Regions from separate parts of the Ensifer sp. GW821-FHT05G01 genome, predicted to be linked through region 4. Evidence: riboswitches for the same ligand, from Rfam matches in the RefSeq annotation. Region 4 holds a riboswitch; each other region holds the start of a gene.
What was found. Region 4 has a riboswitch for cobalamin ahead of cobU (bifunctional adenosylcobinamide kinase/adenosylcobinamide-phosphate guanylyltransferase). Riboswitches for the same ligand answer to the same signal wherever they lie in the genome.
Positions count from the first base shown of each region.

Region 1: another riboswitch for cobalamin. It lies ahead of AC07UR_RS13235 (CbtB domain-containing protein); the one in region 4 lies ahead of cobU (bifunctional adenosylcobinamide kinase/adenosylcobinamide-phosphate guanylyltransferase).
Region 2: another riboswitch for cobalamin. It lies ahead of AC07UR_RS04350 (aromatic ring-hydroxylating oxygenase subunit alpha); the one in region 4 lies ahead of cobU (bifunctional adenosylcobinamide kinase/adenosylcobinamide-phosphate guanylyltransferase).
Region 3: another riboswitch for cobalamin. It lies ahead of AC07UR_RS06865 (TonB-dependent receptor plug domain-containing protein); the one in region 4 lies ahead of cobU (bifunctional adenosylcobinamide kinase/adenosylcobinamide-phosphate guanylyltransferase).

Region 1 is NZ_JBWKSC010000004.1:423,493-431,407, forward strand. Features, by position in the region: gene AC07UR_RS13205 (ArsR/SmtB family transcription factor) at 1-349, shown strand, start outside; gene AC07UR_RS13210 (SRPBCC family protein) at 346-906, shown strand; gene AC07UR_RS13215 (SDR family NAD(P)-dependent oxidoreductase) at 1,018-1,815, shown strand; gene AC07UR_RS13220 (anthrone oxygenase family protein) at 1,863-2,342, opposite strand; gene AC07UR_RS13225 (NAD(P)H-binding protein) at 2,339-3,169, opposite strand; gene AC07UR_RS13230 (TetR/AcrR family transcriptional regulator) at 3,273-3,965, shown strand; cobalamin riboswitch at 3,965-4,234, shown strand; gene AC07UR_RS13235 (CbtB domain-containing protein) at 4,278-4,454, shown strand; gene AC07UR_RS13240 (CbtA family protein) at 4,652-5,446, shown strand; gene AC07UR_RS13245 ((2Fe-2S)-binding protein) at 5,516-6,388, opposite strand; gene AC07UR_RS13250 (glucoamylase family protein) at 6,385-7,695, opposite strand; gene AC07UR_RS13255 (DUF1194 domain-containing protein) at 7,856-7,915, shown strand, end outside.
Region 2 is NZ_JBWKSC010000001.1:898,723-906,637, forward strand. Features, by position in the region: gene AC07UR_RS04330 (DUF1217 domain-containing protein) at 1-1,776, shown strand, start outside; gene AC07UR_RS04335 (FAD-binding oxidoreductase) at 1,789-3,222, opposite strand; gene AC07UR_RS04340 (L-threonylcarbamoyladenylate synthase) at 3,375-4,349, opposite strand; gene AC07UR_RS04345 (DUF6656 family protein) at 4,436-5,035, opposite strand; cobalamin riboswitch at 5,352-5,553, shown strand; gene AC07UR_RS04350 (aromatic ring-hydroxylating oxygenase subunit alpha) at 5,660-6,904, shown strand; gene AC07UR_RS04355 (FAD-binding oxidoreductase) at 6,906-7,915, shown strand, end outside.
Region 3 is NZ_JBWKSC010000002.1:217,254-225,168, forward strand. Features, by position in the region: gene AC07UR_RS06850 (HlyD family secretion protein) at 1-734, shown strand, start outside; gene rbbA (ribosome-associated ATPase/putative transporter RbbA) at 734-3,520, shown strand; gene AC07UR_RS06860 (ABC transporter permease) at 3,523-4,635, shown strand; cobalamin riboswitch at 4,728-4,936, shown strand; gene AC07UR_RS06865 (TonB-dependent receptor plug domain-containing protein) at 5,113-7,026, shown strand; gene AC07UR_RS06870 (ABC transporter substrate-binding protein) at 7,065-7,895, shown strand; gene AC07UR_RS06875 (FecCD family ABC transporter permease) at 7,892-7,915, shown strand, end outside.
Region 4 is NZ_JBWKSC010000003.1:360,604-368,518, reverse strand. Features, by position in the region: gene AC07UR_RS10500 (cobyric acid synthase) at 39-1,496, shown strand; gene AC07UR_RS10495 (dihydrofolate reductase family protein) at 1,610-2,140, shown strand; gene AC07UR_RS10490 (adenylate/guanylate cyclase domain-containing protein) at 2,325-4,553, opposite strand; cobalamin riboswitch at 4,766-4,933, shown strand; gene cobU (bifunctional adenosylcobinamide kinase/adenosylcobinamide-phosphate guanylyltransferase) at 5,307-5,831, shown strand; gene cobW (cobalamin biosynthesis protein CobW) at 5,835-6,899, shown strand; gene cobN (cobaltochelatase subunit CobN) at 6,970-7,915, shown strand, end outside.

The sequences.
Region 1 (7,915 bases), on a different contig from region 4:
CGACGCCGTATTCCATGCGCTCTCCGACCCGACGCGGCGAGCGATGCTTGAGGATCTGTCGGCGGGCGAACGGCTGGTGGGCGAGCTTGCCGCCCCCTTCGCCATTTCGCTTGCCGCCGCCTCGAAACACATCAAGGTGCTCGAGGGCGCCGGCCTCGTGCGGCGCGAGGTGCGCGGCCGCGCCCATGTCTGCCGGCTCGACGCCGAACCGATGCATGCCGGCATGGAGTGGATGCGCCATTACGAAGCCTTCTGGCGCCAGCGCATCGACGTGCTGGAAGCGCTGCTGCTGGCGGACGACGCGGCAAAGGGTGCGGATGCGCAGGCAACGACGGAGAAGAAGGGATGATTTCGTCAACCGGCAACGACGACGGATATGCCCGGATCGTCGCGCCGGATGCGGCGCGCATCGAGCGGCTGTTGCCGGGGCCGATCGAGCGCATCTGGGCCTATCTGACGGAGGAGGACAAGCGCCGCCTGTGGATGGCAGCCGGCACCATAGGGGCTGCAGCCGGGACGAAGGTCGAGCACATCTTCCGTCACGAGGAACTCGGCACGGATTGCGGCGAACCGCCTGCCAAATATGCGGCCCTTGCCGGCGAAAGCCGAATCCATGGCCGCATCATCGCCTGCGAACCGCCGCATCTGCTCGCCTATAGCTGGGGCGAAGGCACGCCGACGCCATCGCAGGTGCGGTTCGATCTGGAAATGAGGGGTGCCAACGTGCTGCTGGTCGTCACCCATTCGCGCATCGCGAAACAGCAGACGATGGCGAGCTTTGCCGCGGGCTGGCATACCCATCTCGACATTCTCGCCAATGTGGTTTCCGGCCGCACGTCGCGCGGCTTCTGGAACAAGCATACCCTGCCCGAACTGGAATATGCCCGGCGGCTGTCGCCGCCCTAGCACCCTCTAACCATGAGAAATTGCTGCGTGATTTTCCACCTGGGATCCCTGCCGACCCAGGGGCCTCATGCCGCACGTCCATTCAACGAGGCAGGATCAACGGAGTTTGACATGTTGCTTCAAAACAAGGTGGCCATCGTTTATGGCGGCAGCGGCGCGATCGGCGGCGCTGCGGCGTCTGCCTTTGCCCGCGAAGGTGCTGATGTCTTTCTGGTCGGACGGACAGCCGAAACCTTGAGCCGCACGACCGGGACAATTCGAGCGGCGGGCGGAAAGGCAGAGTTCGACGTCGTCGACGTCCTCGATCAGGCCGCCGTCGAACAACACGCGCAATCGGTTGTCGATCGCGCCGGCCGGATCGACGTGGTGCTGACAGCCGTCGGCTTTTCCCATGTCCAGGGTCCGCCGCTTTCGGCGCTGACGCTGGAACAGTTCGAACGTCCGATCTCTGCTTACACCCGCGCCAATTTCATCACAGCCAAGACGGCCACAAGGCATATGGAGAGAAGCGGCGGCGGCGTCATCCTGACGGTGTCGACACCCGGCTCGCGCCTGTCAGGCTCGGGCTTCCTCGGCTACGGCACCACCTGCGGCGTCATCGAGACCTTCTCGCGCATTCTGGCGGGCGAAGTCGGCAGTCACGGCATCCGCGTCATCTGCCTGCGTCCGGACGCCATTCCCGAGGCGCTGCCGGTTTCGCACGCACGCGCCGTCTTTCAAGGCTTTGCCGACCGCTTCGACACGACGGTGGAGGAGATGCTCGACGGTCGCGCGAAGACTGGGACATTGCTCGGGCGCTTTCCGAAGCTCGACGAGGTCGCGGACTACGCCGCCTTCGTCGCCTCGGACCGGGCTGGCGCCATGACCGGCGCAATCGCCAATCTCACCTGCGGTTCGCTGGTCGATTGACGGGAACGACCGGCGCACCCTCGTCAAGGTCCGCCAGTCGCCGCGTGTCAGGCGCGTGCAAATCCGAGGATGAACAGCGCCAGCGACCCGATCGAAGTCACCGTGCGCACATGGTTCCACCAGACCCAGTCGGTCAGGTAGCGCTGCTGCCAGAATTCGGTGGCAGCCTGGCCGGGCGTGACAGCACCCAGCGCATCGTTCATCGGAACGTTGAAGATGATGGTGACGATCAGCACGCCGGCGACATAGACGATGCCGCCTACAGCCAGGAGCAGGCTGCCATTGCCGCCCCAGACGAAGGCGGCAATCACCAGGGCAAGCGCCAGAAGCGCCGTGCCCATGAAGACGCTCAGAAACAGCGGGTTCTGGATCACCACGTTGATGGCGTTCATCGCCGCGATCCCCTGCTCGGCCGGCAGCCGTGATAGCGCCTGCATGATGCAGACCGAGAAGATGAAGAACAGCCCGGCCATCAGGCCGGAACCGATCGCGGCGGCAAACGCCAGAGCGGGGATGAGCGGGATCATGCGGCAATACTCCAGACACCGGTTGCAGCGGTCTCCCGGGCGTAAGTTGCAAAGTCGCGCGGCCGGCGCCCAAGCACGCGCTCGACATCGGACGTCACACTCGAATTGCGCCCATCGAGCACCGAGGTGAAGAGATAGCGGATCAATTCGACATAGTCATCCGGCACGCCGTCGGCCTTCAGCTGCGCGGCAAAATCGTCAACCGGAACGGACTGATAGCTGATCCGCCGATTGGCAGCCGCAGCGATCTCGGCCACAGCGTCAGCAAAGGTCATGAGCCGCGGGCCGGTCAGCGAATAGACCTGGCCAACATGGCCCTCATCCAGAAGAGCCGCAACCGCAACGTCGGCGATGTCGTCACAGCTGATGAAGGGTTCGGTGACCTCATCCGTCGGCAGGAAGACGGACCCGCTCACGATGCCATCGGCGAGAAAACCTTCGCTGAAGTTCTCGAAGAACCAGCTGGCGCGGATGATCGTGCAGTCAGCGCCGGAGGCCTGAAGCGCACGCTCGGCGGCTTCCGCCTCATCCTCGCCTCGGCCCGACAAAAGCACCAGCCGCTTGATGCCTGCGTCGACGGCAAGGCGTGAAAACTTGGCGATGATCTCGACGGAACCCGGCACCGCCAGGTCGGGCTGGAAGCAGACATAAATGCGATCGACATTTGCAAGGGCCGTCGCCCAGGTCGCCTCGTCGGTCCAGTCGAAAGAAGGCGACGCCGAGCGCGCGCCGATGCGCACCGCAACGCCCCGCTCCTGAAGGCGGGCCGCGACCCGCCGCCCCGTCTTGCCGGTACCGCCCAGAACCAGTGTCAGTTTGTCCGTCATCGCTTCCTCCTGAGGTTGGCCTACAAACATGAGCATCTCTCACATTTGCAAATGTGATAAATCCTCGTATTTTAGGAGTCAAGTCAAAATGTGAGCATCACTCATGAATCAAGAGACAAGCCCAGCCGCGGCTCCCCCCGACGACGAGACCGCGCTGCGCCGGACACCCAGCCAGAAACGCAGCCGCGAGCGCGTCGAACACATCCTCGCCTGCGCGACGGCACTCATCCAGGAGAAGGGCAGCGACGCCATGCGCATGAGCGAAGTCGCTGAAAAGGCTGGAATTTCGATCGGATCGCTCTACCAGTACTTTCCCGACAAGGCGGCGATCGTGCGCACGCTGGCCGAGCGCTACAATGCGGTGTGCAACGAGTGTATCGCGGCCGAGCTTGCCAAGGTGACGTCGCTCGCCGAGCTGCGTGACGCCTTCGCCGTATTGTTCGACATCTATTACGATATGTTCCTGGCCGAGCCCGTCATGCGCGATATCTGGTCGGCGATGCAGGCCGACAAGGCGCTGCGCGAAATCGACCTCCAGCAAAGCCGTGCCGGTGGCCAGCTTCTCGCCGACGTCTGGGCGCGGTTTGCGCCCGGCACGCCGCGCGAGGCGATCGATAGCGCCGCCTTTTTGATCATGCATCTCGGCGATTGCACCATGCGGCTTGCGGTCTCGGTGGACCGGGCCGAGGGCGACCAGATCGTCGAGGCCTATAAACGCATGATCCTTCGGGATTTTGTCGCGGATGGGCCGGGCGGCGGCGCAAGTTTAATTGACATCTCCGGGGTGCGATCCTAATCATCATCAGATCGATTGGTTCCCGCAACGCGAACGCGTTTCGGGAGTAAACGGGAACGTGACGGATGGACCCATGCTGGGCATTCAAATCACGGCCGACCCCGCGACTGTAGAGCGACGTGAATGCGCCGTTCCGGAGCGATCCGGAAGAAGCCACTGGAGACGAGACCGCGAGAGGGCGGACCTTGGCTCTGGGAAGGCGAGGCAAATCCAGGGTGATCTCACCCGACGTCCTGAGCCAGGAAACCTGCCAGTCGATGCGGGCATAGGGCCCAAACCGGGAAATTTCCCGATGCCATCACGGAGGTTGTCATGGCTACGTCTACAGTTTCGAGCATTCCGCTCTCCCTCAGCGATCGTCTGACCGCGGGTATCATCGCGCTTCTCATCGGCGGCTTCCTCGTCTTCGGCGCGGGCCTGGCGAATTCGGCCGTGCTGCACGACACCGCGCACGACACCCGCCACTCCTACGGCTTCCCCTGCCACTAAGCGATGCGGAGGGACGCGACATGCGTTCCGCGTCGACATAGCTGCGGACAAAAACGCTTCCGGCAAACAGCCGGACGCGTTTGCTTGCGTCTGATGCAGACCGAAGATCTGCCGGCCGGAGCCGTTCGCAGGATTGCCAATGGGACACGGCGCTGCCTGCAAGGCGCATGGCGCGCCGATATCGAGGGATATCGAAAATGATTGTCAGAACGCTTCTGGCCGCGATCGTGGCTGGATTGATTGCCGGTGTCTTCATGACCGGCGCCCAGGAACTGCGCGTCGTACCGCTGATCCTGCACGCGGAAGAATTCGAAGGCGAAGCACCCGCCGCCGGCGAACAGCCCGCCGCCCAGCCGGGAACGGCCGATCCGGCCGCCGCAAACCACGACCAGCATTCGTCGCTGAAGGCGGTTTCGCCGATCGGCGCCCTGCTCGACGCCCTGTCGCCGATCACCCCCGCCTACGCCCACGAGGGCGAACACGAGGAAGGTGGCATCATGTTCGGCATGAGCCGCTTTTCCGGCACGCTGATCGCCAATCTGGTGACCGGCTCCGGCTTCGCGCTGCTGCTGGCCGGCGTCAGCCTCGTCATCGGCTATCCGATCACGCTCAGGAACGGCGCGCTCTGGGGCGCCTGCGGCTGGCTTGCCGTACACATGCTGCCGGCCATCGGCCTGCCGCCGGAACTACCGGGCTTCCCGGCCGCCGAACTCGGCGACCGCCAGGTCTGGTGGCTGGCAACGGTAGCGCTTTCCGCCGTCGGCCTTTATCTGCTGGTCCTGCGCGAAGAGATCGTTGCCAAGATCATCGGCCTCGTGCTGATCGCAGCACCCCACGTCTATGGCGCGCCGCAGCCGTCGGATATTTCCAGTAATGTTCCGGCCGTACTGGGCGCCGAGTTCGCCGTGGCGGCGCTCGCCACCACGCTCGCCTTCTGGATCGTGCTCGGCGTCGTCTCGGGCTTCATCAACGACCGTTTCGCCAAGGCATAAGCCGACCGGCCACCGTGACAAACGAGCCCCTGATATCGCCGATATCAGGCGCTCTGTCGTTTGAGATGATCAGCCCGTCTGCGATGCAAGCAGATGCGCCTGCAATCGTTCCCGACGCTCCTGCGGCGCCAACAGCACGCAATTGTCGCAGAAGCTGCCGCCTTCGGTTCGATAATAGAGACAGCAGCCGCCGCGCAGGCGATAGACGCGCGACAGCGCTTGATCGCCGCTCCCCTCGCCGAACTCGACCTTGATTGCCTCATAACAGAGCTTGTCGGAATAGAGCGGCGTGCCTTGGCGTTTGACGATCGCCAGCGCCTTGGACATCGCATCCTCTTCGTCGCCGAGCGCGCGACCGATCTCCAGGAAACCACCCGCAAGCGAATCCGCTGCCAGCCGCCATTGCGCGCCGGACGAAAGACCCGTGCGACGCTTCAGCATGGCGATGACTGGCGCCAGATGCACGGCGAAGGTTTCACTGAAGGCAACCGCATCGCCTGGGGCATTATCGCCGACCGCAGGCATGCTTAGGCTGAAATGAAACCGTTTGGCCGCCACCAGCCGCTCACCATAGGCGCGCGAAAATTCTTCGAAGCGAAGGCGGCGAACCCCCGCCACGATGCCCGCACCGAGATAGAGGCTGCCAAGCGCGAGCGCCAGTTGGTTGCCGTAAAACGCGATCAGATGGGCGGCGCGGATCTTGTTGTCCATACCGACGGCGAAACAATCCTGATAGGCAAGCCCGGCTTCGAGCCCCGCACCATCCTCGGCCCAGAACTGCGCCGCGGAAAGACCGTCGTCGCCGGCAGCATCGAGCGAAAAGCCGACTTCGGGAAAGAATGGCTGCAGGCGCGCGAGCAGGTCGAGAGCGCTCCGGCGTTGCGCCGCGTCCATGCCCTCTACCGCCGGGCGATCGTCCTGCCGCTGGTGAGCGAAGCTCATGCCGTCTCCCTTGCCGCAAGCCAACCGCCGCGAAAATCCGCCTTCTGCAAGCCGCGCCGGATGGCCGGGACGCTACGCGTCAGCTGCCAGACAAAACCGTTTCTGGCATTTTCGATCATCATCACGACGAGCCCCTGGTCAAGCCCGACCACGCGGTCGTCGACCCAGCCTTCAGGGCCTGCGCCGGACAGGCTTGGATTGAACCCGCCGGGAAAGCGGCCTTCGCACAGGAGGTCCGGATAGCGGTTTTCGAATGCGGCCAGCGCCGAGCGCGAAGCATCCGCGGCGAAGGGCAGACAGGCAACCGGCCCCCAGGGGACCAGCGTGCCGTCGTCGGGTCCACCGGGCGCACCGCGGGCGGCATAACCGAGCATCCGCTGCCAGCGCCCGTCGACAAGCCGCAGCCGCCCCTTCGGTCCGTCACCGGCGCTGAGGCCCCATCCAACCCGGTCATAGCCGGCGAAACCTCGGGGATTGTCGTCGGCATACTGGCGCTGCAGGTCGATCGCCCGGCAGGTGTTTTCAAAATAATCCGTCGCCTTGTCGCGCATCGGCGGATCGCGAAGACCGCGAAGGTCGATCCAGGCCTGCGGAAAGAGATGGATGAACAGCGGGCCGGCCTTCAGATGCGGCGCACCGTCGACCGTCGTCCAGTCGTAGGCGGCAGTGAAGGCGCGGTAATGCTCCGGCCCGATCGCATGGTGCGGCGCGCCGAGCGCCAGCACGTAAAGCAGCAGCGCCTCGCTATAGCCCTGCCAGCGATATTTCAAAAACCGCCCCGGCGGCCGCCAGCCCATCGTCAATGTCTCGCCGCGGCCGAGCGCCCAGCGCCAGTCGACCCGGGCATAGAGTTTTTCCGACAGCGCCCGGATCTCCGTGTCCGTTGCATCCTCGCCGGTGAAATAGGCGGCAGCCGCCAGGACGCCGGCAATCAGCAGCGCGGTGTCGATGGTGGAAAGCTCTGACTGCCACACCCGCTCGCCGGTTTTCATGTGGAGAAAGTGATAGTAAAAGCCGCGATAGCCGCTGGCGAGCGTATCTCTCCCCTGCCGGCTTTGCGCCAGAAACCGCAGGGTCGTCAGCACCCGGCTGGCCGCGTCGCCGCGCCCGATCCAGCCGCGTTCGACGCCAACGGGGTAGCAGGAAAGCCCGAAACCGGTCGCAGCAACGCTCGAGGGCGCATCGGCAAGCGAAGTATCGGCGACAAGCCCCGTTTCGGTGTCGCTATAGCGCAGGAAATAATCGAAGGCGGCGGCTTGCAGCCTATCGATCTGAAAACATTCCGTATTCCGTGTCTGCTGAAGCATTTTACCGGCTCATTTGGAACTGCTGGCACAGTATCGGTCGGCTGTCACCTATGTCGATATCACCTTTTATTGAAGGTCGGCCAACCCCAGACAGTCGCCGACGGCCAATCCTGTGCTACATTTCGTCAGATAACGCGGCTCGCAATGACGGGTTGAAGCTATGTTGAGCATGCTGGCGTTGATCCTTTCCCTGACGGGCAGCCCGACCCAATCGGGCGCT
Region 2 (7,915 bases), on a different contig from region 4:
AGCACGCTGACGGCACAGCTCGCCGCCGCGGCAGAGGCTGACAAGCCGGCGATCCAGGCGCAGATCGACGCCAAGAACGCCATTGTCGCCGATCTCAACACCAAACTGCCGCCACGCGGTGATCAGACGAATGCGTTGGCTTCGCAGCTTTCGACCGAAGTGAGCCTGTTGACGCGCCAGATCAGCATGCTCGACTCGTATCGCCAATTGAACGCCGCGTTCAACTTCGAGCCCGATGGCAGTGTGCCGTCGGGCGGCAAGGCGATCACCGACGAAAAGAAGAAGATGCTGAATGAGGCTTATATCTTCAGCAGCCCGCGTCTGACGCCGTCAGGCGCCGTGCTCAACAGGGATTACTTCGAACAGAAGATCGGTTCGATCACCACGGTGGCCGAGCTCGTGGCCGATACGCGTATGCTCAACTATGTCAGAACGGCCTTCGGGCTGCCTCCGACAGCCGTCGGCGCGACGATCGAGAACATTCTCACCAGCGACATCAACGATCCGAACAGCTACGTGAACAAGTTCGGTGGTGAATACAACAAGGCCTACAAGGCTCTGCTTGCCGCGTTCAATTTCAAACCGGACGGCACATTGCCGGCGGACACAAAGCCGCAGACGGCGGAGCAGACCAAGACGACCACCGACGGCTACATGGTCCACTACAACGACGCTGACGATGAGGACGACGAGTCCAAGATCGGCCGGTACAAACTCCAGATCAAGACGCTGAAAACGGTCGATGATCTCATTGGCAACAGCGAATTGCGATCGTTCGTGCTGAGCGCGTTTGGTCTTGAAAAAGAGGATCTGACGCCGCGCAGGCTCAAGCAGATTCTGACGAGCGATCTCAACGATCCGGCAAGCTACGCCAATTCCCTGCGGGACGAGCGTTACACCAAGCTGGTGAAGGCGTTCAATTTCAACCCCGATGGCACGCTCGGCGCGCCGAAGCTGGCGCAGAACGAGGCCGACATCGTCAATATGGCCAAGGCCTACATCGTCGAGAAGTCGCGTTTTGGCACTGAGGACGAAAAGAAAACCGCCAAGACGAAGGCTGAAGAGGAAAGCAAGTACTATACGACGCAGATCCAGAAGGTCGAGACGCTCGACGATTTTCTGAAGGACAAGCGGCTCGTCGATATCGTGCTCATCGGCGCCGGCATCGATCCTGAAGGCGTCAAGACCGACTACCTCAAGCAGATGTTCGCGTCCGATCTCGACGATCGCAAGAGCTTTATCAACACCGATCCGAACGGCTTGAAGTATCGCGAGATCGTGTCAGCCTTCAATTTCGACAAGGACGGAAAGATCGTCAGCGGTGAGGCCGGGCAGATACAGACACGGCGCGGTCTGATCACCACCATCGATCTCTACCTCAACCAGACGCTCGAGGAGAACGAAGGCGCGGACAATGCCGGTGTTCGCCTGGCGCTCTATTTCAAGCGCAAGGCGTCGGAAATCACCACGCCCTACGATCTGCTCGCCGACAACGCCCTGATGCAGGTCATCCGCACCGCCTACAGCATGCCCGAAGGCATGGCGAGCGCCAAGATCGAGATGCAGGCCGCCTACATCGAGCGCACGATGGATATAAAGGATCTGCAGGACCCTGAAAAGCTTGCGAAGCTGATGCAGCGCTTCACCGCATTGTACGACGTCGAGAACAATACCGACGTCTCTCCCGGTCTCGCTATCCTCACCGGCGGCAGTGGCGGCGGCATCAGCGCCGATGCGCTGTTTTCGCTCGCGCAGTTGAGGTCTGGCGGGCGGTAGGCCCCCGCGCCATCAGTCCGCCCGCAAGACCTTGTCCGGGTTCATGATGCCGGCCGGATCGAAAGCGTGCTTGATGCGGCGCATCAGCTCGATCTCGATCGGAGTGCGGACTTCGGCGAGCTCGTCGCGCTTCAGTTGTCCGATGCCATGTTCGGCCGAGATCGAGCCGTTGTATTTCGCGACGATGCCGTGAACGATGGCGTTCATTTCCCGCCAGCGATCGAGAAAGACCTGTTTGTCGGCACCGATGGGCTGCGAAATATTGTAGTGGATGTTGCCGTCGCCCATGTGGCCGAACGAGCAGATGCGCGCCCCCGGCATCGCCCGCATGACAGCGGCATCGGTCTCTTTCATAAAGGCGGGAATGCTTGAAACGGGGACGGAAACGTCGTGTTTGATCGAGCCGCCTTCCGGCTTCTGCGCCGGCGACATGCTTTCGCGCATGTGCCAAAGGGCCTTGCGCTGTTCCTCGCTCGTGGCAATCACGGCGTTTTCGACCAACCCGGCGACGATGCCCTGCTCAAGCAGTTCATGCACCATGCGCTCGGCACTTTCTGCGGAATCGGACGTGGAAATGTCGATGAGCGCGTACCATGGGTGAACGGTGTCCATAGGGTCGCGCACGCCAGGAATATGCTTGGCAGTAAACTCGACACCGAGGCGTGGCATCAGTTCGAAACCGGTCAGCGCCGACCCGCAGAGGCTTGATGCCCTGTCGAAGAGGGCAAGCGCATGCTCGACGCTGCCGACGCCGGCAAAGGCCACCTGGTGACCAAGCGGCTTCGGAAACATCCTGAGGACGGCACCGGTGATCACGCCGAGCGTGCCTTCGGCGCCGATGAACAGATCGCGCAGGTCGTAGCCGGTATTGTCCTTCTTCAGCCGCCGCAGCCCGTCCCAGATCTCGCCGGTTGGCAGCACCACCTCGAGGCCGAGGCAAAGCTGGCGCATGTTGCCGTAGGCAAGCACCGCCGTGCCGCCGGCATTGGTCGAGAGGTTGCCGCCGATGCGGGCCGACCCTTCAGACCCCAGAGACAGCGGAAACAGCCGGTCGTTGTCGTCGGCCGCCTTCTGGATATCGGCGAGGATACAGCCGGCGTCGGCAACGATGACATTGCCGACGGGGTCGACGTCGCGAATTTGGTTCAGTCTCTGCAGTGACAGGACGATGTCGGCCTTGCCCTCGCGCGGGATCTGTCCCGCCACGTGGCCGGTGTTGCCGCCCTGAGGAACGATCGCCGTCCGGGTTGCGCTTGCAAGTTTCATGATGCGCGACACTTCCTCGACCGAACCGGGTCGAAGCACCATGGGCGTGGTGCCCTTGTAGAGCCCGCGGGATTCGATGAGATAGGGGGCAAGGTCAGCCGGGTTCGTCAGCGCATTGGCGCTGCCGACGATGTCGATGAAGGAGGCGATCAGTTCGGGAGAGGGGAGCGTCGTCGTCATGGCCCTGCCTTCGCAAATGCGCCCGGCGGCGCTACTGCATAATTCGTTAAATCGGAATCGATTTAAGGAGAAAATTGTGCAGCGAGCTTAAAGCGTTACAGCGTCCTTTGCGCGTCATATTTGACGCACGGCGCTGTAAAAATGTCTGTCGGTCAGTCTCTTGGGGCTGCCGCACGCTGCAGCCGGTCAAGGATCGCTTCGCCCAAACCTTCCGGGGGGATGGGAGCGAAGGCAATGGTCGCGGCGCCGCTGGCATCGGCTTTCTTCATATAGTCGAACAGATTGGCAGCTGCCTCGCGCAGGCTGCCTGCCGGGCTGAGATCGAGCACGATCGCTGCATGCTCTTCGCCGGGGAGCACTGTGTTGCCAAAGCGGATCAGGGCTTCTCCCGGGCGCACGTCGCCTGCGTCGAGTCGGACTGCAGCGCCCGGCGCATAGTGCGAGGCGAGCATGCCCGGAGCCTCGATTGTCGCGCCGGCACTTTCGGGTCTCGACACGGCAAGGCCGGTCAGATTTTCGATATCGAGGACGTCGAGACCGCCCGGACGCAGCAGGCGCAAAGCCCCGTCCTCGACCTTGATGATCGTCGATTCAAGCCCGATCTCGGCCGAGCCGGCGTCGAGAATGAGCTTGAGGCGTGGGCCGAGATCGGCGTCCACATGGGCAGCGCTCGTCGGGCTGATCTTGCCTGACGTATTGGCGCTCGGTGCGGCGAGCGGGCGGCCGAAACGGGCAATTACCCGACGGGAGAAGCCATCGGGCATGCGGATGCCCAGGGTGTTGAGGCCGGCCGAGGCGAGCGCATGCACGGAGCTTGTCGGGCGTTGGGGCAGGATCAGCGTCAGCGGGCCGGGCCAGAAGGCGTCGGCCAGGCGTCGCGACAACGGATCGAATATCACATGGGCTTCAGCCATCGCCATGTCGGACACGTGCGATATCAGCGGGTTGAAGCGCGGGCGCCCCTTCATCTCATAAATGCGGCTGATCGCATCCGGGTTGGTGGCATCGGCGGCCAGGCCGTAGACCGTTTCTGTGGGAATGGCGACGGGCTCGCCTTCGGCAAGCACAGCGCAGGCGCGCTCGATCGCGCGTTCCGGCTCGGTCCGTGTGTCGATGATTTCGGCCATATCGCTTCCGTTTCCCTTTCGAGGTCTCCTTAAAGGAGCCACGATGAAAACAGAACGATTTTCTTCAAGGGAAGCGTGCCGGTGGTTCAGAGGCTGCGGATGATGCGCCGCAGCGCCTCGTCGCGCGCACCGAGCATCAGAACGTTCTTGAGCGCGACCTTCGGGTCGTCGGTGCGAAAGAGCAGGCCATTGTCGCTGACGCTGCGATTGATGGTCATCTGACCTTCCTGCGCGTCGGGTTCGATGGCGACGGCGAAGTACATCCGGGAATAGCCGGTCTGGATACGCTCGAAGAAGTGCTTTTCGTCGCCGAGATCGCAGAAGAAGTTGGCGAAGTAGAAGGACCAGGTCACGTCCTTGGATTGGGCGAGATGTGTTCTCGCCGCCGTCACATGGCAATAGCCCAGATGCGGCCGACCGGCGAGCGTGCGGTGGAAGATCATCTTGGGAAACTGGATCGAGGTGTGGAAGCCGTTCATCCGCTTGTGCGTCGTTTCGCCGGCGGTTGTCAGCTTGTGGCCGGTGCGCTGGGCAACCTCGTCATAGCTGAGATAGCGCCGTTCGCGCTGCGACCATTGCCGCCTTTCGATGCGGCCGGTGCGCAGGAACTCGGTATGGACCGCTGTCTTCGGAGCGATCGTGGGCAGCTTCTCGGCTGCGGCGTCGTAGTATTTGAGCTTTGCCATGGACTTCAATGCGCTGTTTGCCGGTTCGGCCGGTTTCTCCGTCAGGCGACGCTAATGCATTATGGTTAATGGAAGATTTCATTGCGCCGGCCAGGATGGATGAGCCGACGCCGCAACGGATGTCGCAAAATGGCGAAGGCTTCGCGCTTTCGCGCCGGCTTTGCCGGAAAAAGCGACAACTGCCCAATATTTGATCTATCTCATTGTTTATAATGACAAATAGTCGGCCTTGTGGTGTTTCAGACACGGGATGCACTGTGTCGTCTTTCTGGAATTGGATGTCGTTAATCGGCAGCTGCGACGACGGCTTCCGCGATTAGATATGCCTACTCAAGGTGCCGCCTCTTAGGGAAGACGGAGAATTGGGAAGCCGGTCAAAACCCGGCGCTGCCCCCGCAACGGTGGTGGAGCGAAAGCCTCGGCAAAAAGCCACTGGACGGTTCCGTCCGGGAAGGCGCCGGGCTGGTCCTTGCGGATAGCTCCTGAGCCCGGAAACCAGCCTTGACACGAATAGACCGTAACGGGTTGCGGCGGGCAGCCGGATCGGAGCCGTCATCGCACAGGCATTGCGCCTGCGTGGGTTCCAGTCCTGCCTCTCCGAAACAAGGCCAACGAGGATAGGACATGGACATCAAGGGCGATATGCTCCGCAAGCTGAAGGGCCGACGCGACGGCTACAGCCTCGACCGGGCCTTCTACATCGACCCCGACTACTACAGGCAGGATCTCGAGAGCATCTGGTACAAGGACTGGCTGTTCATCGGCCACGACTGCGAGGTCCCGCGCGCCGGCAACTATTTCACCGTTCAGGTCGGCGATTACCCCGTCGTCATCGTCCGCGACCGGCAGGGCACGATCCGCGCGCTGCACAATTCTTGCCGTCACCGCGGTTCCCGCGTCTGCTCGCAGCACAAGGGCTCATCGGCCAAGCTCGTCTGTCCCTACCATCAGTGGACCTACGAGCTCGACGGCACGTTGCTCTTTGCCCGTCAGATGGGCGAGGATTTCGACAAGGCCGCCCACAGCCTGAAGCCGATCCACTGCGAAACGGTCGGTGGCTACATCTTCATCAACCTGTCCGAACAGCCGATGGACTTCGCTCCGTTCCGCGACATGGTCGCGCCCTATCTCGCGCCGCACCGCCTTGGCGAAACCAAGGTCGCCTTCGAAAGCACCATCATAGAGAAGGGCAACTGGAAGCTCGTCTGGGAAAACAACCGCGAGTGCTACCATTGCGCAGCCAACCATCCCGAGCTTTGCCGGACCTATCCGGAAGCCCCGACGGCGACCGGCGTGCAAGGCGCCAAGGATGATCCTGTCATCGCCGCCCATTGGGAAAAATGCGAAGCGTCCGGGCTTCCGAGCGAGTTCCGCATGTCCGAGACCGGCCAGTTCCGCTCGGCGCGCATGCCGTTGATCGACGACGCCGAGAGTTACACCATGTCCGGCGCCCGCGCCGTGCGGCGGCAATTGTCGGCGGATGTCAGTCAGAAGCATATCGGTACGCTGCTTCTGTTCCATTATCCGTCGACCTGGAACCATGTGCTGGCCGACCATGCGATCACCTTCCGCGTTTTGCCGCTCGGGCCTGAGCTGACGCAGGTTACGACCAAGTGGCTGGTCAACAAGGATGCGGTCGAGGGCGTCGACTACAATCTGGAAGAACTGACGCACGTGTGGACCGAGACCAACGATCAGGATCGCCAGATCGTCGAGGAAAACGCTTTCGGTATCCGCTCGCCGGCCTACCAGTCAGGGCCCTATTCGCCCGATCACGAAGGCGGTGTGATGCAGTTCGTCGAATGGTACTGCAAGTTCATGGAGCAGCGCCTCCAGGGCGAAGCTGCTCCGCTCTTTAGGGTCGCCTGATATGCAGATGGCATCCTCGTTCCATCACTTCGATGAACTCCATGTCTGGATCGACAGGCAGAACATGCTCGAATGCACATCCGCGGTCATGGAGACCGCGGATGTGATGACCTTTACCTTCCGGCCCGAGAAGCCGGCCTGGTTCCGTTATCTGCCCGGTCAGTTCGTCACGCTCGAACTGCCGGTGACCGACGACGAGCCGGTGATGCGCACGTACACGCTGTCGTCGACGCCTTCCCGGCCGCTTTCGATCGCCGTCACCGTCAAGGCGCAGGCCGACAGCATCGGCACGCGCTGGATGTTCGATCACCTGAAGCCGGGCATGCGGCTGAAGGCCTTCGGCCCGCTCGGCGATTTCAGCTTCGTGCGCCATCCCGGCGAAAAATACCTGTTCATCTCGGCAGGCTCCGGCGTCACGCCGATGATGTCGATGACGCGATGGATGGCAGACTGCATTCCGGAGACCGACGTCACCTTCATTTCCTGCGCGCGCCGGCCGGATGATATTCTGTTTCGCTCAGAGCTCGAAGTGCTGGCGCGCCAGATGTCGGGGCTGAACCTCGGCTTTGTGGTCGAGGGGCATGAGGCCCGGCACGGCTGGCACGGCCTGCGCGGCCGCATCGACGGCGCCAAGCTGCCGCTGCTTGCGCCCGACTTCCTGGAACGCACCGTATTCTGCTGCGGTCCGGAGCCGTTCATGCGCGGCGTGCGCGAGCTGTTGACGGCCGCCGGCTTCGACATGAGCCGCTATCACGAGGAAAGCTTCCAGCCGGCCGCAGCACCAGCCGCCGAGGAGATCGCAGTCAGGGCAGGGGTGGCAACCGATGCTGACGCGCAGGTCGCCAAGGTGGTGTTCACCATGAGCGGCAAGGAGATCGAGGCCAAGCCCGGCCAGACCATCCTGCAGGCGGCACGCGCCAATGGCGTCAGGATCGGGGCTGCCTGCGAAGGCGGCATCTGCGGCACCTGCCGGGTGATGAAAGTCGCCGGCGAGGTCGAGATGAACCACAA
Region 3 (7,915 bases), on a different contig from region 4:
AGGCGGAAAAGGCGGCAGCCGAAGCCGTGCTGGCGCAACGCCGGGCACAACTGGACGCTGCCGAGCGGCGCCTCGCCCGCTCCGAGCAACTCGTCAAGACGAGCACAGTTTCGCAGCAGGTGCTTGATGATGACCGCGCCACCGCGGAAGGTGCGAGAGCTGCCGCCAGTGCCGCGGAAGCCTCGCTTGCCGCGTCGGATGCGGCGATCAATTCGGCGAAATCCCAGGTTATCGATGCGCAAGCCTCGGTCGAGGCCGCCAAGGCGTCGGTCGAGAGCATCGTTGCCGACATCAACGACAGCACGCTTGTTTCGCCGCGCGACGGTCGCATTCAGTATCGGGTCGTCCAGCCCGGCGAAGTGCTGGCCGCCGGCGGTCGGGTGCTCAACCTCGTCGATCTCGGCGACGTCTACATGACCTTCTTCCTGCCGACGGATCAGGCCGGGCTGTTGTCTATCGGCAGCGAGGTTCGGCTGGTGCTGGACGCAGCACCGCAATACATCATTCCCGCCAAGGTCTCCTATGTCGCCGATGTCGCGCAGTTCACGCCGAAGACGGTCGAGACCGCCGAAGAGCGCCAGAAGCTGACCTTCCGGATCAAGGCGCAGATCCCGAAGGAACTGCTGAAGAAGTATATCCGCATGGTCAAGACGGGGCTTCCGGGGGTCGCCTATGTCAAGGTCGATCCCAAGGCCGAGTGGCCGGCGAGCCAGACCGGCACGCTGGTGCAGTGATGGCGGATCCCGACAGGGCCGGCCTGTCGCCGGCAGAGCCCGTGGTACGCCTCAACGCCGTCATGCTTTCCTACGGCAAGACCCGGGCGCTTGACGACGTGACGCTCGACATCCCCTCCGGCTGCATGGCCGGCCTGATCGGGCCGGACGGGGTTGGAAAGTCGAGCCTGCTCTCGCTTGTCGCCGGCGCCCGCGCCGTCCAGGGCGGTCGCGTCGAGGTGCTCGGCGGAGACATCGCCGATGCCGGCCACCGGCGGCGGACCTGCCCGCGCATCGCCTATATGCCGCAGGGCCTCGGCAAGAACCTTTACCCGACGCTTTCCGTCTTCGAGAACGTCGATTTCTTCGGCCGCCTGTTCGGCCACGATCGCGAGGAGCGCGAACGGCGCATCGCCAGTCTGCTCCAAAGCACCGGCCTTGCGCCTTTCGCCGACCGTCCCGCGGGCAAGCTTTCCGGCGGCATGAAGCAGAAGCTGGGACTGTGCTGTGCGCTCATTCATGACCCTGACCTCCTCATTCTCGACGAGCCGACCACGGGCGTCGACCCGCTGTCGCGCCGGCAGTTCTGGGAGCTGATCGATGAGATCCGCGCCGAGCGGCCTGGCATGAGCGTCATCGTTGCCACCGCCTATATGGAAGAGGCGGCCCGCTTCGACTGGCTGGTGGCGATGGATGCCGGCCGGGTGCTGGCAACGGGCACGCCTGACGAGTTGCTGCAAAAGACCGGCGTCGACACGCTCGATGCCGCCTTCATCGCGTTGCTTCCGGAAGATCTCAGGCGCGAGCACCACGACGTCGTCATTCCGCCGCGTCCGGAAGAGGTGGGCGACGACATCGCCATCGAGGCGAACAACCTCACCATGCGCTTCGGGGATTTCGTCGCCGTCGACAATGTCAGCTTCCGCATCGGCCGCGGCGAGATCTTCGGCTTTCTCGGCTCCAACGGTTGCGGCAAGACGACGACGATGAAAATGCTGACGGGCCTGCTCGCCGCCAGCGAAGGCACGGCCAAGCTCTTCGGGCGCGAAGTCGACCCGCGCGACATGGAAGTGCGTCACCGTGTCGGCTACATGTCGCAGGCCTTCTCGCTTTATACCGAGCTGACGGTCCTGCAGAACCTCGAGCTGCATGCCAAGCTCTTCGGCATGGCAGCTGACACCATTCCAAAGCGGATCGAGGAGCTTGCGGATCGCTTTGATCTCGCCGGCGTGATGGAGGCGCTGCCGGACGCCTTGCCGCTCGGGGTGCGCCAACGGCTGTCGCTGGCCGTCGCCCTGATCCATTCGCCCGACATCCTCATCCTCGACGAGCCGACATCCGGCGTCGACCCCGTCGCGCGCGACAGTTTCTGGCAGATCCTCGTTGACCTCTCGCGCAACGAGCAGGTGACGATCTTCATCTCCACCCACTTCATGAACGAGGCGATGCGCTGCGATCGCATGTCGCTGATGCATGCGGGCAAGGTGCTGGTCAGCGACACGCCGGAGGGCATCATGAAGAGCCGCTCCGCGTCGACGCTGGAGGAAGCCTTCATCGCCTATCTCGAAGAGGCGATCGCCGGCGCGAAGCCGGCGGCGCCTTCCGTGGTCAGGGCGCACGACCCGTCGAAGCCGGCAATCGCGCAGGAGGTCGAACGAAAGGCGTCGGCGACGTCGGCGTTTTTCGACGTCGGACGCATGTTCAGCTACACCCGTCGCGAGGCGCTGGAACTGGTGCGCGATCCCATCCGGGCGACGCTCGCGACCATCGGCACGGTCATCCTAATGTTCGTCATCGGCTATGGCATCAACATGGACGTCGAGGACCTGACCTTCGCGGTGCTCGACCATGACCAGACCACCACCAGCCGCGAATATATTCTCGAAATCGCCGGCTCGCGCTACTTCATCGAGAAGAACCCGATCACCGATTATGCCGACCTCGACCGGCGCATGCGCAACGGTGAACTCAGCCTTGCGATCGAGATTCCGCCGGGTTTTGCCAGGCGGGCGGCCCGTGGCGACACGGTCGAAATTGCCGCCTGGATCGATGGGGCCATGGCGAGCCGCGCCGAAACGGTCAAAGGCTACGTGCAGGGCTTGCACGCCCACTGGCTGACCGGAAAGATCCGCGAACGCTACGGCGATGCGGCAACCGCCGGCACCTTCAAGATCGAGACGCGCTTCCGCTACAATCCCGACGTCAAGAGCATCGTCGCCATGGTGCCCGCCGTCATTCCGCTGTTGCTGATGCTGATCCCGGCCATGCTGTCGGCGCTCAGCGTCGTGCGCGAGAAGGAGCTGGGCTCGATCGTCAACCTCTACGTCTCGCCGGTGACGCGGCTCGAATTCCTGGTCGGCAAGCAACTCCCCTATATCGCCCTGGCGATGCTCAATTTCGCGCTTTTGACCGCCTTTGCGATCTTCGTCTTCCGGGTGCCGTTCACCGGCAGCCTGCTGGCCTGGACGGTCGCCGGGTTGATCTACGTCTCGGCGGCAACGGCGATGGGGCTCGTCATCTCCACCTTCATGTCCAGCCAGATTGCCGCGATTTTCGGTACGGCGATCCTGACGCTCATTCCGGCCATCCAGTATTCCGGCATGATCGATCCGGTCTCGTCGCTGGAGGGCGCGGGCGCCTTCATCGGCCAGATCTACCCGACGACGCATTTCATGACCATCGCTCGCGGCACCTTCTCCAAGGCGCTCGGCTTCGGCGATCTCGCGGGCGCTTTCGTGCCGATGCTGATTGCGGTGCCGGTGCTGCTGGTGATCGGAACCCTGTCCCTCAAGAAGCAGGCGAGGTGACGATGCGCCTGTCCCACATCTACCACCTCGGCATCAAGGAACTCTGGGGCCTCTGGCGCGACCCGATCCTGTTGATCCTGATCGTCTATTCCTTCACGCTGTCGGTCTATACCGGCTCGACGGCGATGCCAGAGACGCTCAACCGCGCCGCCATCGCGATCGTCGATGAGGACCGCTCGCCGGTGTCGACGCGGATATCGACGGCTTTCTATCCGCCCTATTTCGTGCCGCCGCAGATGATCACGCCGGCGGAAATGGACCGGCGGATGGATCAGGGGCTCGATACCTTCGCGCTCGACATTCCGCCGAATTTCCAGACGGATCTGCTCGCCGGGCGTACGCCGACGATCCAGCTGAATGTCGATGCGACCCGGATGAGCCAGGCCTTCTCCGGCAACGGCTATATCCAGCAGATCGTCACCGGCGAGGTCGCGGGCTTCCTCGAGCGCCACCGCAGCGAGCAGAAACTGCCGGTCGATCTAGTCCTGCGCGCGCGGTACAATGCCGAATTGAACAAGGGCTGGTTCGGCGCAGTGATGAACGTCATCACCAACATCACCATCCTGTCGATCGTCCTGACAGGAGCTGCCCTCATCCGCGAACGCGAACATGGCACGGTCGAGCATCTGCTCGTCATGCCCGTCACCCCGTTCGAAATCATGGTCAGCAAGGTCTGGTCGATGGGGCTGGTGGTGCTGCTGGCTTCTGCGGTGTCGCTGATCTTCGTGGTCAAGGGGGTGCTTGCCGTCCCGGTGCAGGGTTCGTTTGCGCTGTTCCTGCTCGCCACCGCCCTGCAACTCTTTGCCACCACGTCGATGGGAATCCTGCTGGCCACGATTGCCGGCTCGATGCCGCAGTTCGGCCTGCTGCTGATGCTCGTTCTTCTGCCGCTCCAGGCGCTCTCCGGTGGCATGACACCGCGCGAAAGCATGCCGGAGATCATCCAGAATATCATGCTGGCGGCACCAAACACCCATTTCGTCATTCTGGCGCAGGCGGTCCTGTTTCGCGATGCCGGTCTGGATGTCGTCTGGCCGCAGCTCCTTGCCTTGCTGGTGATCGGCGCCATTCTCTTTGCCTTCGCCATGCGGCGCTTCCGGGCGTTCCTGAAGTAGCCTTTGCGCCATGGGCCTTGCGAGCTCTGCGCGCGCAGACTTTACCAGTGGAAAATGCGACCGGCGGTTGACGCGCCGCCGGCATCTGATAGTGCATTTCTTGCGAAACAGGTTCCGTCTGACGACGGATGAAAAGGGAACACGGTGAGGATTGCCCGCAAGGGACCGAAACCGCGACTGCCCCCGCAACTGTAACCGCCGAGCGGAATCCCATGAAGCCACTGCGCGAACTCTCGCGTGGGAAGGCGGGAGGAAGCGACGACGCGGAAGTCAGGAGACCTGCCTGTTTCGGTCACCCATGCCTGGACACGAGGGGTGTCGAGGCGCGGCCGTCCGTAGCGGTGACATTGGAGCAATGTTGCCGCGTGCCGCAGACGGCGCCGGGGTGGTCGCTTGTCGTCTTGCCCCTGCCACCCTTTGCCCGCGGTCGATCGCGCGTGGGCCGGATCGTGCCCATCGCGCCGGAGTGGGGACGATATGACGAAGCAATTGACTGGCGCAGCGGCGCTGGTTCTGACACTCGTGGGCGGGGCTCAGGCACAGGATACGGCCGCAAACGAACAACCGACCAAGCTTGAGAAGATCCTGGTTTCCGATGGCCTGACGCCGACCGAACAGCGCAAATCCGGGCGCGCCTTTACCGTGATTACCGGAGATCAGATCGAGAAAAACCAGATCCGCTACGTCGCCGACGCCCTGCGTCTCGTTCCCGGTTTCTCGGTTTCGCGCACCGGTGCCTCCGGCGGCCTGACGCAGGTGCGCGTGCGCGGTGCGGAAGGCAATCAGCTACTGGTGGTGATCGATGGCGTCGAGGCGAACGACGTGTCCCAGGGCGAGTTCGACTTCGGCGGCCTGGTTGCCGACGACATCGAGCGCATCGAAATCCTGCGCGGACCGCAAAGCACCTTCTGGGGCGCCAATGCCATGGCCGGTGTCATCAACATCATCACCAAGAAGGGAAGCCGCGATGGTGCCGTGTCAAACGCCCGCACCGAAGTCGGCAGCGACGGTACCTGGCTTGGCGGCCTGTCGACCCGCGGCGGCGGCGAGGGCTATGATTACGCGCTGTCCGGCGTGTTCCAGAGAACCGGCGGTTTCAATGTCTCCGATACCGGCTCCGAGGATGATGGCGACCGCAACGGCACCGTCAACGGCAAGTTCACCTTCGATCTCTCGCCGGATCTGCAGCTCGATGCGACCTTGCGCGCCGTCAACCGCAAGACCGACCTCGACGCGCAGGATTACATGACGGCGCTGACCTACGACACGCTGGACTATACGCGATCGCGCGAGCTCTCGAGCTCGCTCGGCCTGACCCATTCGGCGCTCGACGGCGATCTCACCCAGAAGGCGCGCGTCTCCGGCCTTGACGTTCACCGCGACAATGTCAGCGGCTTCGGGCGATCCTGGAACGACGGCAACCGCTACAACGGCAGCTATCAGGCGAGCTACGGCTTCGATGGTGGAGACGGTATCCGCCACCAGATCACCGGAGGCTACGAGTGGCAGCGCGAGACGTTCACGCCGTCGCATCTGCAGCAGACCTTCAGCCGCAATGCGCATTCGCTCGTCGGCGAGTATCGCGGCGAGTTCGCGGACCAGTTCTTCGTCAATGCAGGCCTCAGGCGCGATTTCAACGATCGTTTCGAGGACGCAACCACCTGGAGCCTGAGCGCTTCCTGGGAAATACCCGACAGCGAAACCCGACTGCATGCATCCGTCGGCACCGGCGTGACCAATCCGACCTTCTACGAGCAGTTCGGATATATCCCGGGAACCTTCATCGGCAATCCCTACCTGAAACCGGAGGAAAGCCTCGGCTGGGACATCGGTGTCGAGCAGCGCTTCTTCGACGACGGTCTGACCGTCGATGTCACCTACTTTGACCAGAACCTTAAAAACGAGATCGCCACCGTCTACGACGCCAGCTTCCGTTCGACGCCGGTCAATCGCTCCGGCGAAAGCTTGCGCCACGGGGTCGAGGTCTCCGCGACGGTCGACTTCTTCAAGGGACTGACGACGACGGCGACCTACACCTACACCGCTTCGAGCGAGCAGACGCTGGCCGGTGGTCCGCGTCTGCAGGAAGTTCGCCGCCCGCGCCATGCCGCGTCGCTCGATGCCGCGTATGTATTCCACGACGATCGTATCAGGGTCTTCGGCGAAGTCATCCTCAATGGCCGCATGCAGGACGTGGCCTATCGGCCGGGCCCTGAGCGGGTGCCGCTCGGCGCCTATACGCTGGTCAATGTTGGCGGCAGCTTCAAGGTCAACGACACGCTCGAGATCTTCGGCCGCGTCGACAACCTTTTCGATGAGGACTATGAGGAGATCTACGGCTACAACACGCAAGGCGTGACCGCCTTTGCCGGCCTGAAGGCCTCGTTCTGATGACATCCGGTTGGTGCAGGCGATATCTGGTTGCAGGGGTGCTTTGCACAGCCTTGCCCTTTGGCGCCTGGGCAGGCGAAGCGCCGCGCCGCGTCGTCTCCATGAACGTCTGCACCGACCAGATGGCGATGCTGGTGGCCGACAAGGGGCAACTCCATTCGGTATCCTATCTGGCCACCGATGGCTCGACCTCGGCGCTTGCCGCCGAGGCGAACTCCTATGTGGTCAATCACGGGCTTGCCGAAGAAATCTTCCTGATGAAGCCGGATCTGGTGATTGCCGGGACCTATACGACACGCACGACCGTCGATCTGTTGAAGCGGCTCGGCTTTGCCGTGGAAGAGTTCGCGCCGGAGGCGTCGATTGCCGAGGTTCGCGCCAACCTCCAGCGCATGGGAAAGCTTCTCGGTCGTCAACAGCGCGCGGATCAACTGGTGGCGGAAATGGATGCCGAGATCGGGCGGTTGAAGACGATCAAGGTGCACGATGTCGATCTGGCGCTCTATTATGCCAACGGCTTCACCTCGGGCAGCGGCACGCTGGTTGCCGATATCGTCGGCATCGCGGGACTGGAAAATCTCGCCGACAAGCTGGGCATCTCCGGCACCGGGCAATTGCCGCTGGAAGTTTTGGTGCTTGCACGTCCGGACCTGATCGCCATCGATGCCAGCAGCGAACGCGGACCGGCGCTCGCCAAGCAGAATTTTGCCCATCCCGCATTCAGAGCAGTCACGTCGCAGCACCAGGCCGTCCAGCTCGACAGTCGCTACACCATCTGCGGCGGACCGTTCACCCTGGTTGCCGCACGCATCCTGCAGCAGGCCGCTATGAAACTCGATGCCACGCAACTCGACTTGGGGAAAAGATGAAGGAAACCGCCCGATACCGC
Region 4 (7,915 bases):
CCTTTGCCGATGGTCAATTCGGTGTTACCGGTGGCGCCATGACACGCAAGATCATGCTTCAGGGAACCGGCTCGGATGTCGGAAAATCGGTATTGGTGGCGGGCCTCTGCAGGCTCGCCTCCAATCGCGGGTTGAAGGTCATGCCGTTCAAACCGCAGAATATGTCGAACAATGCAGCAGTGTCCGATGACGGCGGCGAAATCGGCCGGGCGCAATGGCTGCAGGCGCTGGCGGCGCGCGTGCCTTCGTCGGTGCACATGAACCCGGTGCTGTTGAAGCCGCAGTCGGATGTCGGCAGCCAGATCGTCGTGCAGGGCAAGGTCGCGGGGCAGGCGAAGGGCCGGGAGTATCAGGCGCTGAAGCCGAAGTTGCTTGGCGCGGTGATGGAAAGCTTCGAGCAGATTTCAGCCGGCGCCGATCTCGTCGTGGTCGAGGGAGCGGGCTCGCCTGCCGAAATCAATCTGAGGGCCGGCGACATCGCCAATATGGGATTTGCGACGCGCGCCGACGTGCCGGTCGTGCTGGTCGGGGATATCGACCGTGGCGGCGTCATCGCCTCGTTGGTCGGCACCCATGCGATCCTGCCTGACGAGGACCGGCGCATGGTGAGCGGTTATCTGATCAACAAGTTTCGCGGCGACGTCACGCTGTTCGACGATGGCATCGCCGCTGTCGGCCGCTACACCGGCTGGCCCTGTTTCGGCGTCGTGCCGTGGCTGAAGGCGGCCGGGCGGCTGCCCGCCGAGGATTCGGTGGTTCTTGAAAGGCTGGCACGTGGCGGGGGGCGGGCGCTCAAGATCGCCGTTCCTGTGTTGTCGCGGATTGCCAACTTCGACGATCTCGATCCGCTCGCTGCCGAGCCGGAGGTCGATCTCGTGTTCGTCAGGCCGGGAAGCCCCATTCCGGCCGATGCCGGGCTGGTCGTTATTCCCGGCTCGAAATCGACGATCAGCGACCTCAAGGATTTCAGGGCCGAGGGGTGGGACCAGGATCTCAAGCGCCACGTGCGACGCGGCGGCCGCGTGATCGGCATCTGTGGCGGCTACCAGATGCTGGGTGCGCGCGTCACCGATCCGCTCGGCATAGAGGGCAGCGACCGCGAGGTCGCCGGGCTCGGGCTGCTCGACGTCGAAACTGAGATGGCGCCGGAAAAGACGCTCCGCAACAGCCGCGCCTGGTCGCTGGAACACGACGTTGCGCTGGAAGGCTACGAGATCCATCTCGGCCGGACGACAGGCGCAGACTGCGACCGCCCATCGGTGCGCATCGACAGCCGCCCGGACGGTGCGCTGTCTGCCGACGGCCGGGTGATGGGCACCTACCTGCACGGCCTGTTTGCGAGCGACGCCTATCGCGCGGCGCTTCTGAAGAGTTTCGGCATCGAAGGTGGAGCGACCAACTATCGCCAGTCGGTCGATGCGGCGCTCGACGATGTCGCCGGCGAGCTTGAAGCCGTGCTCGACGGGCGTTGGCTGGATGGGCTTCTGGGGCGGTAGCGGTTGTTTCTTCGTTCGTCGCTCCGACAAGGCGGCGCACCGTTTATGCCCAACCTCACTTTTGCGTCCTGTCGCCTCACGCTATTCTGACCACCCCGCGGGAGGTTTACAGCATGGCGAAGCTTGTGTTTGGAATGAACCAGTCCCTGGACGGCTATGTCGATTACCAGGGGTTCGCGCCTGGCCCCGTGCTCTTTCGGCACTGGATAGACCACGTGCGTGGCCTGACCGGCAGCGTTTACGGTCGCCGCATGTACGAGATCATGCGCTACTGGGACGAAGACCATCCTGAGTGGGACACGGAGCGGCAGGCATTCGCGGCGGCGTGGCGGCGCCAGCCGAAGTGGGTCGTGTCGCGCTCACTGAAGTCTGTCGGCCCCAACGCCACGCTTGTCGAAGGTGACATTGAGGCGGTGATCGGTGGCCTGAAAGCCCGGCTCACTGGAGAGATTGCCGTCTCCGGACCGGATCTGGCGCGAAGCCTGACCGAACTCGGCCTTATCGATGAGTATCGGCTCTACTTCCACCCGGTCGTGCTTGGCAGCGGCACGCCATTCTTCGCGGGCCCGCGGCCGCCTCTGCGCCTCGTTTCCACCGATCACGTTGGCGAAGACGTGATGAGGTTGACATATATTCCTGCTTGATCGCTGCGTTTCGACAGATGGACTGCGCCGTTTGGGGCCCGATATGGCCGCCAACAATCATCCGCAGGCGCTTGCGATCGATCTGGCTTCGGTCAACGGGCGATGGCAGTGCGTGTCCTGAAGTTTGGCACGCCGGCAAATGCGCAGGGATGCCACAAGGGGCACTTGTGTCGATATTGAGCTGCTAGGGGACCTGCGAGAACGTGAAGGCCCTGTCGCCGTGATACCATATGAACTCGTTTTCCTTGGCGCGAAGTCCTCCGGGATTTCGCAGCACTGTCCCGCACAGGTTCGTTGTCTTGAGCCACAGGAAGCAAACCTCGTCCCGGTCAAATTTGACCTCGACGTTCGTCATGCGACCGGCGCCGATGGAGGCCCAGTCTCCCGTCAGAGTGGCCATGCCCGCGATCGAAATCACAGCCTCGTGTTCCTCGCCCGAATCCAGCATGCGTCCATGCAGCCGATGCCCGAGGAGAAGTGAGCGGGCTTCGTCGGCTTCCAGTCTGTTGGCGGCGATGAAGTCGGTGTTCATCAAGGTCTCGGGCAGGCCCGCCAGCCGCAGTCCCCGATAGAAGCGCGCGCTGTCCTCCTGCGTTGCCAGGTCCAGCGGCGGGCTGGTTGCGATGCTGGCCGCAGTGCCGCCGCGTGCAAGGCGAAGCCCGTTGAAACGGGTTATGGCCGCCTCCGCTTCCGCGCGGCGACCGAGGTGCCCGGAAGCGGAGGCAAGAAGAAGGAATGAGCCGTCATCCTGAGGGTTGAGTTCGATGCTGCGCTTCGTTGCTGCCGCTGCCGCCTCGAAATCCTCGAGGCCGAATTGCGTCAGTCCAAGGACGTAGATGAAGAAGGACGGAGAATGCGGATCGAGGCGCATGGCCGTGCGGATGTAGGGCAGGGCCTCCGCCGGACGGCCGACGGAGGTCAGCACGAGGGCCGTCAGCGCGTAGCTCCAGGAGTCGCCCGGTTCAAGCGCGATCGCTTCCTTGAGTGCGGCCAGCGCGTCGGCATATTGCCAGTCCGCTTCGGACAGGAGAGCGGACGCCTGATAGGCGAGCGCTGTCTTGTGCTTCTGGGCGATCCGCAGATATTGCGTCGCCTTGGCTCTCGCTTCGGTCCGCGAGATGCCCAGCTGATAATGCCAGCGCCACATGCAGATGCGCGCGTAGACCATGGCCGCGGCGGCGTAGGCGCGCCCATAGGCGGGATCGAGCGCAATCGCCTGCTCGAAATAGGGCACTGCCTTTGCAAAGTCCTCCGGGGTGGTGCGTCGGTGATGCTCCCAGCCGCGCAGGAACGCGTCGAAGGCCGCGGGCACCATCGTTTCCTTGCGCCCGGAGGCCATCTGCTGGTCCGGGTCCAGCCGAAGTGCCAGCGCGTCGGCAATGCCCCGCATCACTTCGTCCTGCAGCGCAAAGACATCGGACAGTGAACCGTCGAACTTTCCGGCCCAGACGTGGCCGCCGCTGAGACTATCGACGAGCTGGGCATTGATCCGCAGTTGCTCTCCGGCACGCTGCACACTGCCTTCAAGCACGTATCTGACGCCGAGTTCTTTGGACACCTGCCTGGGTGTCACCGCCTTGTTCTTGTAGGTGAAGGTCGAGTTGCGCGCGATCACGAACAGGCCGGAGACCTGGGCGAGCTCGGTGACGAGCCCATCGGTCATGCCATCGGCGAAATACTCCTGCCTCGGATCGTCGCTCACATTGGCAAACGGAAGCACCGCGATCGACGGTTTGTCTGGAACACTCAGGTTCGATAGTCGGACTTGGGGCGTTTCCACGGGTGGCTCCCACGGCTGCCACCAGGCGACGCCGCTCGCCGCCACAAGCACGACCGCGGATGTAGCAAGTGCCGGCCAGCGCGTCATGCGGCGCGTTGCGGCTTTCGCGCTGCCCGCGTGGGCTTCGTTCAGCGCCAGGCGATAAGCCCGAACCGGCTTTTCGATATGCTTCAGGCGTTGTTCGCCGATAGAGACGAAACGGACATCGAGGTGTTTCTCGACCTGATCGTAGGCGGTGCCGGAAATGACGATCCCACCCGGTTCAGCGAGGCTCTGCAGGCGCTCGGCAATGATCACGCCATCGCCTTGAATGTCGTCGCCTTCAACGATGACATCGCCAAGATTGATGCCGATGCGAAATTCCAGCCGCCCCTCTTCGGAGCCGCGGCTATCGGATTTCGCGCGCTGAACCTCCACCGCGCAACGGACCGCTTCGACGACACTGTGGAACTCGACCAGCAACCCGTCGCCCATGGTCTTGATCAGCCGTCCACGGTGCGCGGCGATCCGTTGTTCGAACAGGTCGTGCAGATCGGCCTGAAATCGCGCGCATGTACCCTCCTCGTCGGCTTGGGTGAGCAGTCCATAGCCGGAAACGTCGGCAATCATCACGGCGGCGAGCCTGCGTTCCATTTGCCTACCGGATCAACGAAGCCTCTTGTTGGGCTAGTTTATCGCATTATCTGCAATCGCTAAAATGAAGTTCGCCGCCGTGGTGCAGCGCTTATGCCGTGTGACGACGACTTGCGGCCCCGGGGTACTTCGCGTTCGGCAAATCGTCGCGCGACGCAATTCGGCCGGGGAGGTGTCGCACGCGTCGATTGACTTTGCACCGCCCGCTTCCTAATCATCTGACGTTGGATGGTTTCCCCGGATCGTGGCGATGCGGGGGAATAATTGGGAATGTGACGGATGGACCCAAATCGGGCATCCTTATCGCAGCCGACCCCGCGACTGTAGAACGGTCAGGGTTCGCCATCGGGCTGAAGACCGGCTACCTCTGGATTGCATGGGCAATCGAAGGCGGTTCGGAGTTCAGCCGGAAAAGCCACTGGCGTGGCTTCGTGATCAGCCGGGTTGGACGCCTCTTCTTCTACGAATCGTCCGCCTTTCACGAAACATAAAAACGCCGGGAAGGTGAGGCGGGCCGTTCGGGCCCTTGCGTTGTTTTTCGTGTCACCACGCGAAGCGATGTTTTGGGCTCGTGACGCCGTGAGCCAGGAGACCTGCCGTCCGACAGGGGCATTCCGCCCGAAGGGAAGCCCGCTTCCCACGCCATCACGGAGGTTGTCTTGGCTTATCGACCATTTTCCGAACGCGCCTTTGGCGCGGTGAGATGCTGTTGCCGCTCGAACTCGCGACCGAGCACGTGAGGCCGCAACGCACATGAGCTATTCCCATGCCGGGCCGGTTCTGGTCCTCGGCGGTGCCCGTTCCGGCAAATCCGGCTTTTCCGAAAGGCTCGTCGAAGCCTCCGGGCTCTCCATGCACTATGTCGCAACCGGCCGGGCCTGGGACGACGAGATGCGCGAGCGCATCGACCATCACAAAGAAAGGCGCGGCGAAGGCTGGACGACGCATGAGGAGCCGCTCGATCTCGTCTCGCTGCTGACACGCATCGACGACGAAAAGCGCGTGGTGCTCGTCGACTGCCTGACGCTGTGGGTCACCAACCTGATGATGGAAGGACGCGACATGGCGGCGGAGTTCGCTGCCCTTGCCGCCTTTCTGCCCGAGGCGCGGGCGCGCCTGATCCTTGTGTCCAACGAAGTCGGCCTCGGCATCGTGCCCGAGAACCGCATGGCCCGCGACTTCCGCGACCATGCCGGCCGGCTTCACCAGATCGTTGCGGAGAAATCCGCGGAAGTTTACTTTGTCGCGGCCGGATTGCCGCTGAAAATGAAGGGTTGATCCATGACCACTGCGAGAGCCAACCAGGGCAAGATCCCGGCGACCGTCATCACCGGCTTCCTCGGTGCCGGCAAGACGACGATGATCCGCAACCTGCTGCAGAATGCCGACGGCAAGCGCATCGCGCTGATCATCAACGAGTTCGGCGATCTCGGCGTCGACGGCGACGTCCTGAAGGGCTGCGGCGCGGAAGCCTGCTCGGAAGACGACATCATCGAGCTCACCAATGGCTGCATCTGCTGCACGGTTGCCGATGATTTCATCCCGACCATGACAAAGCTGCTCGAGCGCGAAAACCGTCCTGACCACATCATCATCGAAACGTCGGGTCTGGCGCTGCCGCAGCCGCTGATCGCCGCCTTCAACTGGCCGGATATCCGCAGCGAAGTGACTGTCGACGGCGTCGTCACTGTGGTCGATAGCGCTGCCGTTGCCGCTGGCCGTTTTGCCGACGACCACGACAAGGTCGATGCGCTGCGCGTCGAGGACGACAATCTCGACCACGAAAGCCCGATCGAGGAACTGTTCGAGGACCAATTGACGGCTGCCGACCTGATCGTGCTCAACAAGACAGACCTGATCGACGCGTCCGGCCTGAAGGCCGTGCGCGACGAGGTGGCTTCGCGCACCAGCCGCAAGCCAACGATGATCGAAGCCAAGAACGGCGAAGTGGCGGCAGCCATCCTGCTCGGCCTCGGCGTCGGCACGGAAAGCGATATCGCCAACCGCAAGTCTCACCACGAGATGGAGCATGAAGCCGGCGAGGAGCACTCTCACGACGAGTTCGACAGCTTCGTCGTCGAGCTTGGCGCAATTGCCGATCCGGCCGCCTTCATCGACAGCCTCAAGGGCGTGATCGCAGAGCACGACGTGCTGCGCCTCAAGGGCTTTGCCGATGTGCCCGGCAAGCCGATGCGCCTCTTGATCCAGGCTGTCGGCGCCCGCATCGACCAGTATTACGACCGCGCCTGGGCTGCCGGCGAGAAGCGCGGAACGCGCCTCGTCGTCATCGGCCTGCACGACATGGACGAAGCAGCCGTGCGCGCTGCCATCACCGCGCTCGCCTGACGCCTTGAAGCAACGCCGTTCCAGGAAGATCGTTTCGAACCTTCCTGGAACGGCTTGAACGGATAGAACAATGCATCTGCTTCTCGCCCAGAAAGGAACGATCGCCGACGGCAACGAAGCGATCGATCTGGGGCAAACGCCGGCCGACGTGCTTTTCCTGTCGGCCGCCGACACCGAGCTTTCCTCAATCGCCGCAGCCCATGGCCGGCGCGGCGAGGGAGCGAGCCTGCGCATCGCCAGCCTGATGAACCTGATGCACCCGATGTCGGTCGACACTTACGTCGAGCGCACGGCGCGGCATGCCAGGCTCATCGTGGTCCGGCCGCTCGGTGGCGCCAGCTACTTCCGTTACGTGCTGGAAGCATTGCATGCCGCCGCCGTCACCCACCGCTTCCAGATCGCGGTGCTGCCCGGCGACGACAAGCCGGATCCGGGGCTCGAGCCGTTTTCGACCGTTGCAGCCGACGACCGTCAGCGTCTCTGGGCCTATTTCACCGAGGGCGGCGCCGACAATGCAGGTCTGTTTCTCGATTATGCCGAGGCGCTGATCTCTGGCGCCGAGAAGCCGCAGCCGGCAAAGCCGCTCTTGAAGGCTGGTATCTGGTGGCCGGGGGCGGGCGTCATCGGCGTCAGCGAATGGCAGACCCGTGTCCGGGAAAGGACGGTCGCCGGGGAGGGATTCGAACCCCCGACCATCGGGATCTGCTTCTATCGCGCCCTGGTGCAGAGCGGCGAGACGCGGCCCGTTGAAGCGCTGATCGAGGCGCTTGCCGCTGAGGGCATGCGCGTGCTGCCGCTGTTCGTCTCCAGTCTCAAGGATGCCGTTTCGGTCGGCACGCTGCAATCGATTTTTTCCGAGGCCGCTCCTGACGTGGTGATGAACGCCACCGGCTTTGCCGTCTCGTCCCCTGGCGCCGACCGGCAGCCGACCGTGCTGGAATCGACCGGCGCGCCGGTGCTGCAGGTGATCTTCTCGGGGTCGTCGCGGGCGCAATGGGCAACCTCGCCGCAGGGGC